DNA from 3 places in the Oceanobacillus sp. FSL W7-1293 genome. Region 1 is predicted to be linked to each of the others. Evidence: riboswitches for the same ligand, from Rfam matches in the RefSeq annotation. Region 1 holds a riboswitch; each other region holds the start of a gene.
What was found. A riboswitch is a leader RNA that binds a small molecule or an ion and turns the genes downstream of it on or off. The one in region 1 is predicted to bind preQ1.
Positions count from the first base shown of each region.

Region 2: it holds a riboswitch for preQ1, as region 1 does, so the genes downstream of both, queC (7-cyano-7-deazaguanine synthase QueC) here and queF (preQ(1) synthase) in region 1, are expected to answer to the same signal.
Region 3: it holds a riboswitch for preQ1, as region 1 does, so the genes downstream of both, MKY65_RS04460 (QueT transporter family protein) here and queF (preQ(1) synthase) in region 1, are expected to answer to the same signal.

Region 1 is NZ_CP150212.1:1,056,277-1,061,253, forward strand. It holds gene MKY65_RS05215 (alpha/beta fold hydrolase) at 1-308, shown strand, start outside; gene murB (UDP-N-acetylmuramate dehydrogenase) at 480-1,403, shown strand; PreQ1 riboswitch class I at 1,508-1,554, shown strand; gene queF (preQ(1) synthase) at 1,658-2,155, shown strand; gene MKY65_RS05230 (queuosine precursor transporter) at 2,202-2,837, shown strand; gene ehuA (ectoine/hydroxyectoine ABC transporter ATP-binding protein EhuA) at 3,306-4,076, opposite strand; gene ehuD (ectoine/hydroxyectoine ABC transporter permease subunit EhuD) at 4,076-4,789, opposite strand; gene MKY65_RS05245 (amino acid ABC transporter permease) at 4,789-4,977, opposite strand, start outside.
Region 2 is NZ_CP150212.1:2,356,058-2,361,034, reverse strand. It holds gene MKY65_RS11580 (DASS family sodium-coupled anion symporter) at 1-191, shown strand, start outside; gene MKY65_RS11575 (sulfite exporter TauE/SafE family protein) at 367-1,125, shown strand; gene queE (7-carboxy-7-deazaguanine synthase QueE) at 1,238-1,966, opposite strand; gene queD (6-carboxytetrahydropterin synthase QueD) at 1,959-2,426, opposite strand; gene queC (7-cyano-7-deazaguanine synthase QueC) at 2,426-3,094, opposite strand; PreQ1 riboswitch class I at 3,177-3,222, opposite strand; gene MKY65_RS11555 (thioesterase family protein) at 3,472-3,945, opposite strand; gene MKY65_RS11550 (3-hydroxyacyl-CoA dehydrogenase NAD-binding domain-containing protein) at 3,932-4,900, opposite strand; gene MKY65_RS11545 (3-keto-5-aminohexanoate cleavage protein) at 4,911-4,977, opposite strand, start outside.
Region 3 is NZ_CP150212.1:904,395-909,371, reverse strand. It holds gene MKY65_RS04480 (VOC family protein) at 1-397, opposite strand, end outside; gene MKY65_RS04475 (ABC transporter ATP-binding protein) at 764-1,606, shown strand; gene MKY65_RS04470 (ABC transporter permease) at 1,539-2,318, shown strand; gene MKY65_RS04465 (ABC transporter substrate-binding protein) at 2,336-3,322, shown strand; PreQ1 riboswitch class I at 3,515-3,559, shown strand; gene MKY65_RS04460 (QueT transporter family protein) at 3,568-4,050, shown strand; gene MKY65_RS04455 (DUF3891 family protein) at 4,196-4,963, shown strand.

The sequences.
Region 1 (4,977 bases):
TTGATGGCATTTATAATGAAAGATATTTTGAAATTCATCAAGATGCAGCTGCAGAAGATTTGAAACCCGATTCGCATGCGATAAATATACTGCAGCAGAATATGTTTCCGGCGGATGTGGATGTGTACAGCATTGCCAGTACAGGAGACGCAGTTGCAGTCCCGGAGAGTGTGAAGGCGCTGAGGAGTATGATACCCGAGCAAAATTTCAAAGAAACGATTATTGATGACCCGCAGCTGACACACAGTGCCCTGCACGAAAGTATGCAAATTGATAAATTGATTCATAGCTTTTTGTGGCAAGATTAAAGCGAATCAACTACAATGGTATAGGATTGATTTATCAAATTATCTTACTTCAGTTATGCGGAAATGCCCAACTGGAGTAAGCTGAATGCCTGTTTCTAACAAAGCAGAAAAAGAATGAGAATATAAAGGTCAAATAGATAAAAGCTTTTGACAAATTAAAGGAATGATAGCATGAATAAATACCATCATCTTTATGATCAATTAATTCAACATACCAATAAAGAGAATGTATTGGTGAACGAGCCGATTAGAGAACATACGTATACGAAATTAGGCGGGGAAGCGGATTTTTATATTACCCCGTCGACTTATGAAGAAGTGCAGGCGATTATCCGCTTTGCTAATCAGGAAAATGTACCGTTTACAATGCTTGGAAATGGTTCTAATCTGATTGTGAAGGATGGCGGAATCCGCGGGATCGTTATGAACCTGCAGCAGCTGTCTGCTATTTGGAGAGAAGGAGATAAAGTTATCTCTCAGAGCGGAGCAAGAATTATTGATGCTTCCCGTTTTGCTTTAAATGAAGAGCTTGCCGGGTTGGAGTTTGCCTGTGGCATCCCAGGTTCTGTCGGCGGAGCGTTGTATATGAATGCAGGTGCATATGGCGGAGAAATTAAAGATGCGCTGGAAAGCACGGTAGTTGCGACAAAGGACGGCGAACTGCTGACATTAACAGCAGAGCAATTAGACCTCAGCTATCGCACAAGTAATATTCCGGACAATGGTTATATTGTATTGGAAGCAACATTCGCATTAAAGCCCGGGAGCAAAGAAGAAATTAAAGAAATGATGGATGATCTTACATATAAAAGAGAATCCAAACAGCCGCTCGAGTACCCGTCTTGCGGCAGTGTGTTCAAACGTCCGCCCGGTTTTTTTGCCGGCAAGCTGATTCAAGACTGTAATCTTCAAGGAAAGCAAATTGGCGGAGCGGAAGTTTCTACAAAGCATGCCGGTTTTATTGTAAATAAACAAAACGCTACAGCATCCGAATATATTTCATTAATTCAATTTGTTCAAGCAACGGTGAAAGAGAAATTTGATGTGCAGTTAGAGCGGGAAGTGCGGATTATTGGTGAGGATGTGGAAGGATAGTCTCATAGCCCAGATTCTGGCTGTGACAGAGGACGGCTGGGATAAAAAGAAAATTTGACATGCCTGTGATCTATTCTTATAATATGAAGTGTTATTTTAAACTTCAGGCAGAGGTTCTTAGCTTCAACCCTCTATAAAAAACTAAGGACAACCTGCGATTATCAAGCCGTGTTCTTTGGGAGCACGGCTTTTTTTAGTTTGTGCAAAGAAGTTTTCAACTGCGAGGAAACAGAAAATCAAAGGAGCTGACGAGTATGACAGGAAGAAATGAAAGAGAACTTCAAGGAATTGAATTGCTAGGGAATAAAGAAACGAAATATGCATTTGATTATACACCTGAGATTTTAGAAACATTTGATAATCAGCATCCAAATCGTGATTATTTTGTAAAATTAAACTGTCCGGAATTTACAACGCTTTGTCCGATAACGAATCAGCCGGATTTTGGAACCGTCTATATCAGCTATATTCCAAATATCAAAATGGTAGAGAGTAAGTCTTTAAAATTATATTTGTTCAGCTTCCGGAATCATGGTGATTTCCATGAGGACTGTATCAATATTATCATGAATGATTTAATTGAGCTGATGGATCCGCGTTATATTGAAGTAAGAGGGAAATTTACACCGCGTGGGGGGATTTCCATCGACCCGTATTGCAATTATGGAAAAATCGGAACTAAATTTGAAAAGATGGCAGAAAACCGGTTAATGCAGCACGATATGTATCCGGAAACCATCGATAATCGATAGAGGGAAACTAAGATCCTTGCACCTTTGAAGAGAAGGGAACAGGAGAATGTATATTTATTTTAACGCCATCTTTGTTGGCTTATTATTATTGTCGAATGTCTTGTCGGTCAAATTGTTTCAAATGGGAAGTTTTGTATTGCCGGCTGCAGCGATTGTTTATGTGATTACGTATATGATAATGGATGTGGTTGGCGAGGTTTATGGAAAAAAAGCTGCCCGCAAAACGATACAAGCAGGATTTTTCACACAAATTATTGCAATGATTTTTATTTTTATTGCCATACACCTTCCGCCAGCAGCAGGTTTTCAGGAACAGGCTGCTTTTGAAACGATTTTTAACGGAAGCTTTCGCGTTATTTTAGCTAGTTTAGTTTCTTATTTTGTCAGTCAGCATTTAGGAGTATCTATCTTTCACCGCTTAAAGCACCGGCATGGAAGAAAGAAGCTGTGGTTACGTAATAGCTTATCAACGATGACCAGTCAGCTTTTTGATACCGTTCTATTTATTACGATTGCATTTTGGGGGATTGTTCCAACAGGTGTTTTAATCGGGATGATTGTATCGCAGTACATATGGAAGGTGATGGTGGCAATAATTGATACGCCATTTGTTTATCTTCTTGTACGGTGCATACGTAAATATGAGGTGAAAAACAAAGCGGAGTTGTTAGAAGCTTCTTGAGAAGATCAGCTGATGCCCTATCACTTTGAATAACCTATCATACCAAGAAACCAGCCAGACGGCTGGTTTTTTTAGGTTCAAGAATAGGAAAGCATATAAAAAATGCTGAATATAGCCGCTCCAACGGGTTTCATGGGGTGAGTAATTTTAGGCCCCAGAAATACACTCCGCTTTCCGTGGTCCCCAATCTCATCTCCTTTAAAGAAGACTTAGCGATTGGCAAGCCGGCAGGCGCAGACAGAGCTAAAGTCGCACTTATGCCCCGAGGGTGAAAAGAAGACTTAGCGATTGGCAAGCCGGCAGGCGCAGACAGAAGCAAAACGTTATGTTTTGAATATAAAGGCGGTTCATCTGCATCATTTTTAACTAGACAGATAGCAGAGAGAAACGACTATTTATAGAATGTACATATAAAATAAAACCCCGGCTCAAAAATAAAACCTGACCGGGGAGTATATAAAAATTCGCTCATCCTCTAAAACGCTGCAAGAACGATTGTACACGAGGATTTTCTGAATGCTCGATAACCTCGCTGGCCGTTCCTTGTTCTGCAATAATTCCTTCATCTAAAAACAGTACCTTATCCGCTATGTCCAGAGCAAAATCCATCTCGTGCGTAACCAGGATCATTGCCATATCATCATTTTCTGCAATGTCACGAATGACATTTAGCACCTCTCCGACCAGCTCCGGGTCAAGCGCAGAGGTAACCTCATCAAATAACATGATTTTAGGGCGCATCACAAGGGCGCGGGCCATAGCTACCCGCTGCTTTTGTCCGCCTGAAAGCTGGCTGGGGTAATTATCCAGCTTACTCCCGAGTCCTACACGCTCCAGCATTTCTATCGAGCGTTTTTTTACATCACTTTTTTCTTCGTTTTTCACATGAATAGGTGCTGTCATACAATTTTCTAAAATAGTCATATGCGGAAACAGGTTGAAATGCTGAAATACCATTCCAATCTCACCGCGAATAGAGCGCAGATGACTTTCATTCGCATGCATCCACTTTCCGTTCTTCTCCATTTTCCACAGATTGCGGCCGTCTACGATAATGTCTCCAGATGTTGGCTGCTCTAATGTCATCAGCATCCGGATAATTGTTGTTTTCCCTGATCCGCTTGGACCAATGACAGCGACTTTTTCAGCTGGATATATATCTAAATCAATCCCCTTCAATACCTCCACATTTCCAAAGGATTTATGAACATCTTGATAAGTAACGATTGGTTCTGCCATTATTGCATTACTCCTTTATCTTTTATCATTTGATTTTTATGGAACCTTCTGTTGAAACGATTCTCTAACTTTTTAATCAGCACTGCAGAAGGATAGCTTAGTACTAAGAAAATGATTCCTACAATGGTCAATGGCTCAAGATAGGACCAGTTTTCCGCACCGTATGATCTGGCGAGCAGCATAATACCAGCTACCCCGATGGTGGATGCCAGCGGAACCTCTTTAAACATAATGATAAAGTAATTTCCAAGCATCGGAATGGTGGGCGGGATAGCTTGTGGCAGAATAATCTTTCGCCATTTATCCCATGTAGAAATATTCAGTGCAGTGGAAGCCTCCCATTGTCCTTTATCCACACTTTCAATTCCGGATCGATAAATTTCACCGATATACGTACTAAAGTGTATACCAAGTCCCAAAACGGCACAAGCGAATGGGTGGAGCGATATGCCAATATAAGGTATTACCGGCAAAGCATAATAGATAAAAAACAATTGAACGAGTGGAGGCGTAGAACGTATAAATTCCATGGTCCAGGTGACAATAAAATGAATAAAACGATTTGGGATACGGCGTAAGAATGTCCACAAAAAACCAAAAATCAAGGCAAAGAGATAGCTGGCTATCGTCAGTCCAATCGTAATTCCAAGTCCTTGTAATACCACTGGTAACGCATCAAAAAATGTATCCCAGCTCCAATAATTCAAATTCATCAGCTAGCTACCCCCTTTTTAGCAATTTTTTCAGCCTTTCTGGTAAGGAAAATTAATGGAAGGGCTAAAATGAAATAGAATACAAGCACAGTTAGATAAATCAATGGTGATAAAGATAAGCTGGTGCTTCGCATCACATCTCCATAATATAAAATATCTGTTAAGCCAATTAAAGAGACAAGAGAGGT
Region 2 (4,977 bases), 1.3 Mb from region 1:
TAATTATGCAATTTGTAATCAGTTTTGGCTTCCTATTGCCGGTCAGTGCTCCGCAAAATATGCTGGCATACGGCACAGGAACGTTTACTTTAAAACAATTTATCAAATCCGGTGTGCCGCTTACTGTGATTGGGTATTTGCTTATCATCCTGTTTAGTGCTACTTATTGGCAATGGGTTGGTTTGTTGTAACTGTTGGAAAAGCGATATAAAAGCTTAATTATCTATGCTTTCATATCGCTTTCATTTTTTACACGTCAGCTTGAATAGCCTTCCAGCCTATATCTCAAGCTCCTTTTCTCCAAAATTTCTCGCCCGCTATGCTATAATGACTTATGTAGTAAAGAAAAAGAAAGGGATTTTTGTTTTGATTGTTTTATGTACAATGCTGGTGATTGGATTATTACTTGGCTTTGTCGGAGCTGGCGGTTCCGGTTTTATTATTGCTATGTTGAGTGAAGTCTTTGGTATTCCTATCCACACAGCACTTGGAACTTCTCTGGCAGCAATGGTATTCACATCGTTATCAGGCACACTCAGCCACCTGCGGGAAAGAAATACCATGGTAAAAATCGGGCTGGCAACTGGGCTATTTGGCGCAGTTGGAGCTTTTTTTGGTTCCAGGCTGGCAAGCTTTATCCCGGAAAGTGAATTAAAATTTTTTACTGCCGGAATGCTCATTTTATCAGCCATATTGCTGTGGATTCGTGTAACAGCAGGGTTTGGCAAGTTGGCCACACAAAAATTTGCTGAGAAAAATCAATCCTCCAGAAGCAGGTTTTGGATGACAGCTGCTGGAATCGGCATCATTACCGGCTTACTATCAGGTGCATTCGGGATTGGCTCAACGCCGTTTATCCAAATCGGGTTGCTTGTGTTCTTCGGTTTATCGATTCAGCTATCTGCAGGCACCACGATGCTTGTTATTATACCTATCGCACTGGTAGGCGGTATCGGTTATTATTCTGTCGGTTTTCTCGATTTAAAATTATTTGCAGAAGTAGTTATCGGAACAATTATAGGATCTTATATCGGCGCGAAGTTCACCACTCGGCTGAATCCAATAATATTAAAAATTGCAATGGTTGCTGTGCCATTAATCGGCGGGATTATTTTATTGATTTAGATTCCTATCCATTTGGAGAAAAGCCAGAAAATGAAAGAAACGATTACCCTATCAAAAAGGCGATAGCTCTTACTGCCTTTTTAATAGGATAATAGCCTTTTACTCTTTCTTACTATACTCCCCGCTTATTTCCCCAGACTAATGCATGTACCTGCGGAAGGACGCGGACACGGTTCAGCACACTTGATGCCACAACCTGATCAATTAGCCATTCATATTTATTTAATAAATGCCGGGATAATTGCTGCGGTTCGATTTCCTCTAAATCATCATTTCCTACCTGCAGGAAAAAAGCCAGTTTCGGATAGCGCTGATGTACTTTTTCCGCATAACGAAGGTCCTCTTTATCAAAAATTACTACCTTTAAGCTGGTATGCGCTAATCTGTCATTGGCTTCCAATTGATGGATAATATCATCCATATTCTCCCAGTTTGTTTTCATCTTAGAGCTTGGCGGTTTAGGAGAAATGGTCAGATCATCAATTTTTACAAACCAATCCTGGTAGCGGCTTCCCTGTGTTTCCAACGCAACCTCAATATCCTTTTCCTGGAGCAAATCAATTAAATTATCAATAGCAGATAACAAAGCTGGATTCCCGCCTGAAATCGTCACATGGTCAAAATGATTTCCGCCTATTTCTTTCAGCCGCTGCCAAATTTCTTCACTCGTCATCTGAACAATATCTTCTTTAGCGCTTCCGTCCCATGTAAATGCGGAATCGCACCAGGCACATCGGTAATCGCATCCAGCTGTCCGGACGAACATGGTTTTCCTCCCTACTACCATTCCTTCTCCTTGAATTGTAGGGCCGAATATTTCTAAGACCGGAATTTCACGCATGATTCATCCACTCCCGTCTTGCTTCCGCATAGCTTGTCGGTGTTTCAAATAATCGAACAAACTCCACCTGGCATTGGTTAGGGAGTTCCTGGATTGCTGCTTCCATTTGTTCGAAAATCCAGACGACCATATTTTCAGCAGTTGTGTTCATTTTTGGCAATGTTTCATTTAAATAACGGTGATCTAAAAATGTTTCAATCTTGTTCTTCCAAATCTCTTTTATATCACCAAAATCAATTACTAATCCTACCTCATCTACAAAACCGCTGATACCGAATACAACCTGATACGTATGACCATGCAGATTCTTACACTTTCCCTCATAGCAATGGAGATGATGCGCTGCATCAAAGGAAAACTCCTTGCTTACCATCACGCGTTTTTGGTGATAGGCCAATTCTTCTCTATGAATATCTTTATCCAGCTTTTGCAGCTCTTCGACAATACGAAACCCGAACATTACTGATTCATCTCCTGTCTTCCCGCTAGATATTGGTCTAACCCACGCTGGCGTAATTGACATGCAGGACATTCTCCGCATCCTGCTCCTCTAACCCCGTTATAGCAGGTCAACGTCCGCTCTCTGACATAATCAAAGGCTTGCAGTTCATCCGCTAATTCCCATGTTTCTGCCTTATCCAGCCACATTAATGGCGTATGAATCACAAAGTCTTCATCCATAGATAGATTTAAGGTGACATTTAATGACTTGGTAAAGATATCTCGGCAATCCGGATACCCGCTGAAATCTGTTTCACAAACCCCTGTAATAATATGCTTGGCATCAATTTGTTTGGCTAGAATGGTTGCAAAAGAAAGGAACAGTAAATTTCTTCCCGGGACAAATGTATTGGGTATGCCGCCATCCTCTGCATTTTCTACTTCAATGTCCTCCCTGGTGAGCGCATTGGGCGCTAATTGATTCAGTAAAGACATGTCTAAAATATGATGTCTTAACCCTTGATCTTCAGCGATTTCTTTTGCCACTTCAATTTCTAAGCTATGACGCTGATTGTAGTCGAAGGTGACTAACTCTACATGCTCAAACTTTTCTAATGCCCAAAATAAACAGGTGGTGCTATCCTGACCACCGCTGAAAACCACAACTGCACGTTTATTTTTTTCCATAAAAAAATCCCCTTTCCAATTTGAAAAAGAGAATTCTAAACACCCGAAAAATGTAAAAAACCATACCTAAGGCGCGGTATGGGTATCCTTAGTTTTTTATAGAGGGTGTTAGCTAGAACCTCTTCTACTTCGTTCGTAGATTTTATTCAATTTCTTTTTACAATTGGCAGTATAACATATATTTCCTGATGATGTTAGCATGTCTTCCTTTTTTTCAAACATTATAATACATTTCAGCAATTAGGTTGGTTTTTAAGTGTTTGTTCTGCCTTCTAACATAACAAATGCTCCCTTTATTAGCTTCTCTATCCACTATAAAGGGAGCATCATTACAGTTTACGATACGGTAATTCTGTTTTCAGCTGCCAATATACATTTCACTTTTTCTCACGAATACCCATGAGTGTGTTTGCTCCTGCTGGCCAATTTTCTTTTGGCAGTCTTGGAAATTGATTAATCCGTACATCAACAGATTCCGGAAACGGCGCAGGACGTCCAGATGACTGATCTATCCCCATTACCATCTGTTCACTGGTTGCCACAGTATCATTTTCTTTGTTTTTCATTTCAAACCAAAGATGCACGCGCTTTACATCCCGGTTCAACACAGTAACTTTCGTATGAAGCTCCTCATTGTCATGCGCTTCTTTTACATATTTAATATGTGCTTCCAGCGTAAAAATGGTATAAGCATTTGCTTTTCGACCTTCTTCATCCAGGCCGATAGCATCTATGAAAGCATCGAGGCTATAACTGAAAATCAATGCGTAGTATGCATCGTTCAGATGTCCATTATAATCTACCCACTCAGGTAACACGTTACCCTTCCATATTTGCTTACTTTCTGTCATAAGGGAGCAACCTTTCTGCCGGCCAGAAGCCTTCTTCCTCTAAAAGTCCCATTAATTTAATCAAGAAACGGTCGCGGCGGTGTTCAAGGTCATCGATAGAAATCTCTCCGCTCTGTTCAGCAGTCCCTGAAATCACTTTTTCGCTTAATTCTTCCGTCAGTTCAGGTGCCACTAAACGGGTCCAAGGCAGCTTCAATGCAGGGCCGAATTGTTCAAGCATGTGCCGCATCCCGTCCTTACCGCCTGCTAAATGAAGCGTTAGAAATGGTCCCATCAGTGCCCAGCGAAGACCAGGGCCGTAGACAATCGCTTTATCTACTTCTTCCGTAGTCGCTACGCCATCATTGACGATATGAAGCCCTTCACGCCAAATTGCTTCCATAAGCCGGTCGCCAATGTGGCCGTCAATTTCACCTTTCATCACTAGCGGCTTCATATGCATGCTTTCATAAAGCTCCTCTGCCTTTTCCATATAACTGCGCTCTGTCTGCTTTCCTCCTGCGATTTCCACCAATGGAATTAAGTAAACGGGATTAAATGGATGGGCAACAATGATCCGTTCTGGATGATGCACACAATCTTCCTGCAGGACAGAAGGCATGTATCCAGAAGTACTTGAAGCGATAATCGCTGTCGGTTTAGCAGCAGCATCCACCTGGGCTAATACCTTTTTTTTCAAGGCTTCCTGCTCTGGAACATTTTCCTGTATCAAATCGGCTTCTTTTACAGCTTCCTCCAGCTCGTTGTAGAAGGTCAGATTCTCTTTTGCAGCTTCGTTGTTTACCCCGTATTCTTCTAATGTTGCCCAAATAGCATCTATCATTTTTTCTGTTTTTTCTTTTGCATCAGGAGCCGGATCAAAAGCATTGACCTTATGACCATTTGCTAAAAAGCGCGCAATCCAGCCATTGCCAATCACGCCGGTTCCTAAAACTGCCATTGTTTTTTGCGCCATATTTCACCTCTTAGGAATTAAATTTTTTAAGATTTAAATGTTCTCTTGCCTCTGCAGCCGTCATCGGCTCCAGCTTT
Region 3 (4,977 bases), 150 kb from region 1:
GGTCTCTGGCAACTTCGATTCCATTTCCATCCGGATCAGAAAAATAGAGTGCTTCACTGACAAGGTGATCGGCAGCTCCTAATTGCAGGCTATATGCTCTCCCCGCTTGCAGAATATGCTTTAAAAATGCCGCCAAATCCGCTCTTTGAGGCAATAAAATGGCAAAATGATACATCCCTGTTGTTCTGCCTTGTTTTGGCAGTACTCCTTCCGGCTGTTCCAGCGTAATTAAAGCCTTCCTTCCATCTGTTGAAAGAATGGCTTGGTTTCCCTTCTCCTTCATCACTTGAAAGCCTAAAAAAGTATGATAAAACTCGACAGAGCGCTGTAAATCAGATACTTGAATGGTTATATCTGATACATACATTGCCGGAGCTTCAAAAAATTTATTTTCCATTTTATACTTGTCACCTTCCTTAATCGATTTATATTTAACTAAAAATAATAAACTTACTTTATGTAACTCATTATAAATAAAGTAAGTTCGATGGTCAAAATTTTTGCAAGGCTTTTCTTTTTTTATGTTTTTTTCGAATATTTAAATCTCTCTTTCCAAATAGAAAAATTTTTTCTAAAACTGCTTTTGAGAGAAAACTCATGAATCTTTCCCTCCATACCTGTTATTTAGACAGGATTTTATAATTCATTGGATAAAATATAAAACCTATTATAATACAAGTTCCCTTGACGCTTTTTTTTGCATAATATATAATCCTTATAAGTTTACTTATATTTATTTAATATTTTGAAGGAGAGGGTCTTTATGAAGGTAAAACTGGAGCAGGTAAATAAAAGCTTTCCCAAAGGCAAAACAGATTCGCTCCATGTCCTGCATGATATCGATCTCCAAATTGAAGCAGGCGAGTTCGTTTCTTTGCTTGGACCTTCCGGCTGTGGCAAGTCCACGATTTTGAATTTAATCGCTGGTTTGGACAGTCCGACATCTGGAGAAGTGTATGTGAATGATAAAAAAGTCCAAGGACCGGGTACAGACCGGGTCGTTGTTTTCCAACAAGGCGGTTTATTTCCATGGATGAATGTAATGGATAATGTTACATATGGACTGCTGTTGAAAAAAATGAGTAAAAAAGAAGCGGAAGAAAAAGCAATGGAAGGACTTCGGATGGTGCATCTCGGGAATTTTGCGCAAGCTTTTCCCCATGAATTATCCGGAGGTATGCAGCAGCGCGTAGCAATTGCCCGTGCTCTCGTGATGGACCCTGACGTTCTTTTGATGGATGAACCATTTGCGGCGCTTGATGAGCAGACACGGCTTATTTTGCATCAGGAGTTGCAAGAAATTTGGCAAAAAACCGGAAAAACCATTCTGTTTATCACGCATAATATTCGTGAAGCACTCACCCTATCGGAACGGGTATTGCTTATGAGCACAAGACCGGGAGCAATCAAAAAATCTTTCAGAGTACAGGCGGCGCGCCCGCGTAACCCTTCAGATAGTGTAATTGTAGATTTGGAAACACGTGTGATGAAGGAATTGGAAGAAGAAATGGAAAAAGTGTTGAAGGAGGAGTTCGGGGATGATTACCGCCTTAAGACGAGTGCTGTTCGTGATCGTGATCGTGACTATATGGGAGATCATATCTAAAACCAACCTGTTTCCGACCTTTATGTTTCCTCCTTTGCTGATTCCGAATGATCCCGGCGGAGTCACGGTGTTAAGCACATTAGTGAACGGTCTGATTTCCGGGCAAATACTCGGAGCTACCGGAATGACGCTTGGGAGGCTGCTGCTCGGTTTTTCCATAGCAGTGGTTTTAGGTCTAATTTTTGGATACTTGATCGCCCGTTATAAATGGGTGGATGACACGCTTGGATTTTTTGTGACTGCGTTACAGTCCATCCCGAGTATTGTCTGGTTCCCTCTGGCTATTGTCTGGTTTGGGCTTGGGAACGTAGCGATTTTATTTATTGTCACTATTGGAGCAACCTGGACAATGACAGTAAATGCAAGCACCGGATTTAAAAATGTGCCCAATCTTTATTTAAATGCCGCACGTACATTAGGTTCATCGGGTACGCATCTTGTGCGAACCGTGATTCTTCCGGCATCTGTACCGCATATCATCTCCGGTCTTCGTGTTGCTTGGGCTTTTGCCTGGCGCGCAATCATGGCCGGGGAACTTCTCGGAGGAAACGGCGGCCTGGGGTATTTGTTAGATATGGGACGCTCCTTGCAATCAATGGATTTAGTGCTCTCTATTATGATTGTGATCGGTGTAATCGGTACGATTATGGATAATCAGGTATTTCTTAGAATGGAACGCTCTGTTGCAAGAAAATGGGGTGTTGGAGCTTAATGGAAAGGATGAAGGATATGAAAAAAATATTATTCGGCCTGGGTGCGCTTCTTTTATTAGGAGCGGCGGGCTGCGGCTCAGAAGAAGCTGCCGATGAAATACACATTGGATATTTTCCTAACTTTACACATATCACCACGGTAGTCGCACTGGAAAATGGTTACTTTGAAGAAGAAATGGGAGAAGAGGTAAGTATCGAAACCTCCACATTCCCGGATGGCAGTGCCTTTATGGAGGCTATGTCCACACAGGATATCGACATTGGTACTGTTGGCCCGTCACCAGCAACAACAACTTATTTAAGAAATCCGGAGCATGAAATCATTGCCGGAGCGGTGAACGGCGGAGCTGTCCTTGCCACCCGTGAAGATTCAGGTATTGAAAGCGTTGAAGATCTTGATGGCATGCGCGTAGCAATCCCGACTATTGGGTCTACGCAGGACATCATGTTGCGAGAAGCATTAGATGATGTCGGTCTAAAAGTAGATGACGAGGGCGGAACCGTAAGCTTGGTACCGCAGGCTCCTGCTGACACATCCACGCTGTTCCTGCAGGGAGACGTCGATGCTGCGGCCACGCAGGAGCCTTGGGGCGTATATTTGGAAAATCAGGCAAACGCCGACATTCTCCTTGATGAAGAAGAATTTGCTTGGGGAACAGAATCAACAACAACTGTTGTTACTGCGCGGAAATCATTTACGGAAAGCAATGAGGAATTAACACAGGCCTATTTGCGTGCCCATGCCCGTGCTGTAGAATTTATTGAAGAGAATCAGGAAGAAGCAGTTGAATTGTTTGTCAATCACATTGAAGAAACGACAGGCAACGAGTTGGATTATGAGGAGACGCTGGAAGCAAGCGAACGTCTCAATCCGACGTATGAAATCAACGAAGAAGTGCTTCAGGAAATGGCAACAATCAGCTACGAAGCTGGGTATATGCAGTCAGATGAAATTGAAGGATTGGTTAATCGGACATTTTTGGAAGCAGCACTGGAAGAATAACCTGATAAAGACGAACTCCCGGTTTGGCGACCGGGGGTTTGTTTTGGTTTGATTTCATTTTCACGTCGACTTCTTCTTCATTCTGACCGCTCTCAGTTAAACTTGTTTTTATTCAAAGACTTCGCGTTTTCCAAATCATTACATATACAAAACGATTGTTTTCCTTCTTCGATACTGGTATGATAGGCTAGGTTCAACGTGGTTCGTAACCATCCCACGCTAAAAAACTAGGAGGAAAACAGGATATGAATATAAAGACACTTGTAGTTAACGGGATTATTGCCGCATTGTATGTCGCTGTATCCCTGCTGGTCTCCCCAGTTGCATTTGGGGCGATTCAATTTCGAATATCAGAGATGTTTAACCATTTGATTATCTTTGATAAGCGTTACTTTTTCGGCATTACGATTGGTGTATTTGCATCTAATTTATTTTCAATGGCAGGCGGATTGGATCTTTTATTCGGGACAGCACATACCGCCATATCTTTAGGAATTATTATTTTCTTAAAAAAATATATTAAAAACAAGCTGACACTGCTATTTCTAAATACATTGATTTTCAGCTTTAATATGTTTATTATTGCCTTCATGCTAAATATAGCTTTACAATTACCATTCCTGCTGACATGGCTTACAACCGGAGTCAGTGAATTGATTGTATTACTGATCGGCATCCCAATCTTCTATACTTTATATAAACGCATACATTTTGATAAAATGATATAATACGGAGAAAAAGACGGTGGAGAATAAATCCATCGTCTTTTTTAAGAATGGAGAAGTAATTTTTTTAATGATATGAAATTCTGCCGGAGGTTCTAGTACTTTTTCGTTCTTCACGCAATCAATCACAAGGAAAGGAATGAGTAACATGATTATCCGAAATCAGAACGGCCATTTTATTTTTATATCACAGGTAGACCATGCTTCTGTATCTGGGGAAATAGTTAAAAATCTGTCCTCGGATTATTTCGATCATACACCTTATAAAGATTCCGTTATCTATGCAGCTGAGCAGCATGACTGCGGCTGGGAGGCCTTTGACAAACAGCCTTTTTGGAATGACCAGGCAAACCTTCCTTATTCCTTTATTGATTTTCCAGATATACCCAAAACCGTCTTATATACACAGGGTATTCAGCAGGTTCAAGAAAAGGATAAATATGCCGCATTATTATGCAGTGAACATTATAAACGTTTTCTCGTAACATCCACGCTCCCTGAAGCAAAAGCATTTGTTCAGCAGGAAGCAGAGCGGCAGGAATGGCTGATTAGCAGGATGGATCATTTTAATCAAGATATGTTTGAAATGGATTATACGCTTTTACAGTTTTCCGATACGCTGTCTCTGTTCGCATGCATGAATGAACCGGGAGCTGCAAATAAAGACCTTCATCCTTTTTTTAAAAACGGCGTATCCGTTTCAAACACCGCAACCTCCTTTCCATCTGCTTTTTCTGTCAGCTGGGAAGATACGGAGACAATAACAATGGAACCTTTTCCATTCTCAGCAGACTTTTCAGTTACTTTGCTGTACAAAAGCATTCCTAAAACAACGATTCAGCAGCAGGGGCTGGTGGATGCTTATGAGCATGCCTCTGTTTTATCAAAAACGATAAGAATAAACACCAAGAAATAAGGCTGGCAGCTGCT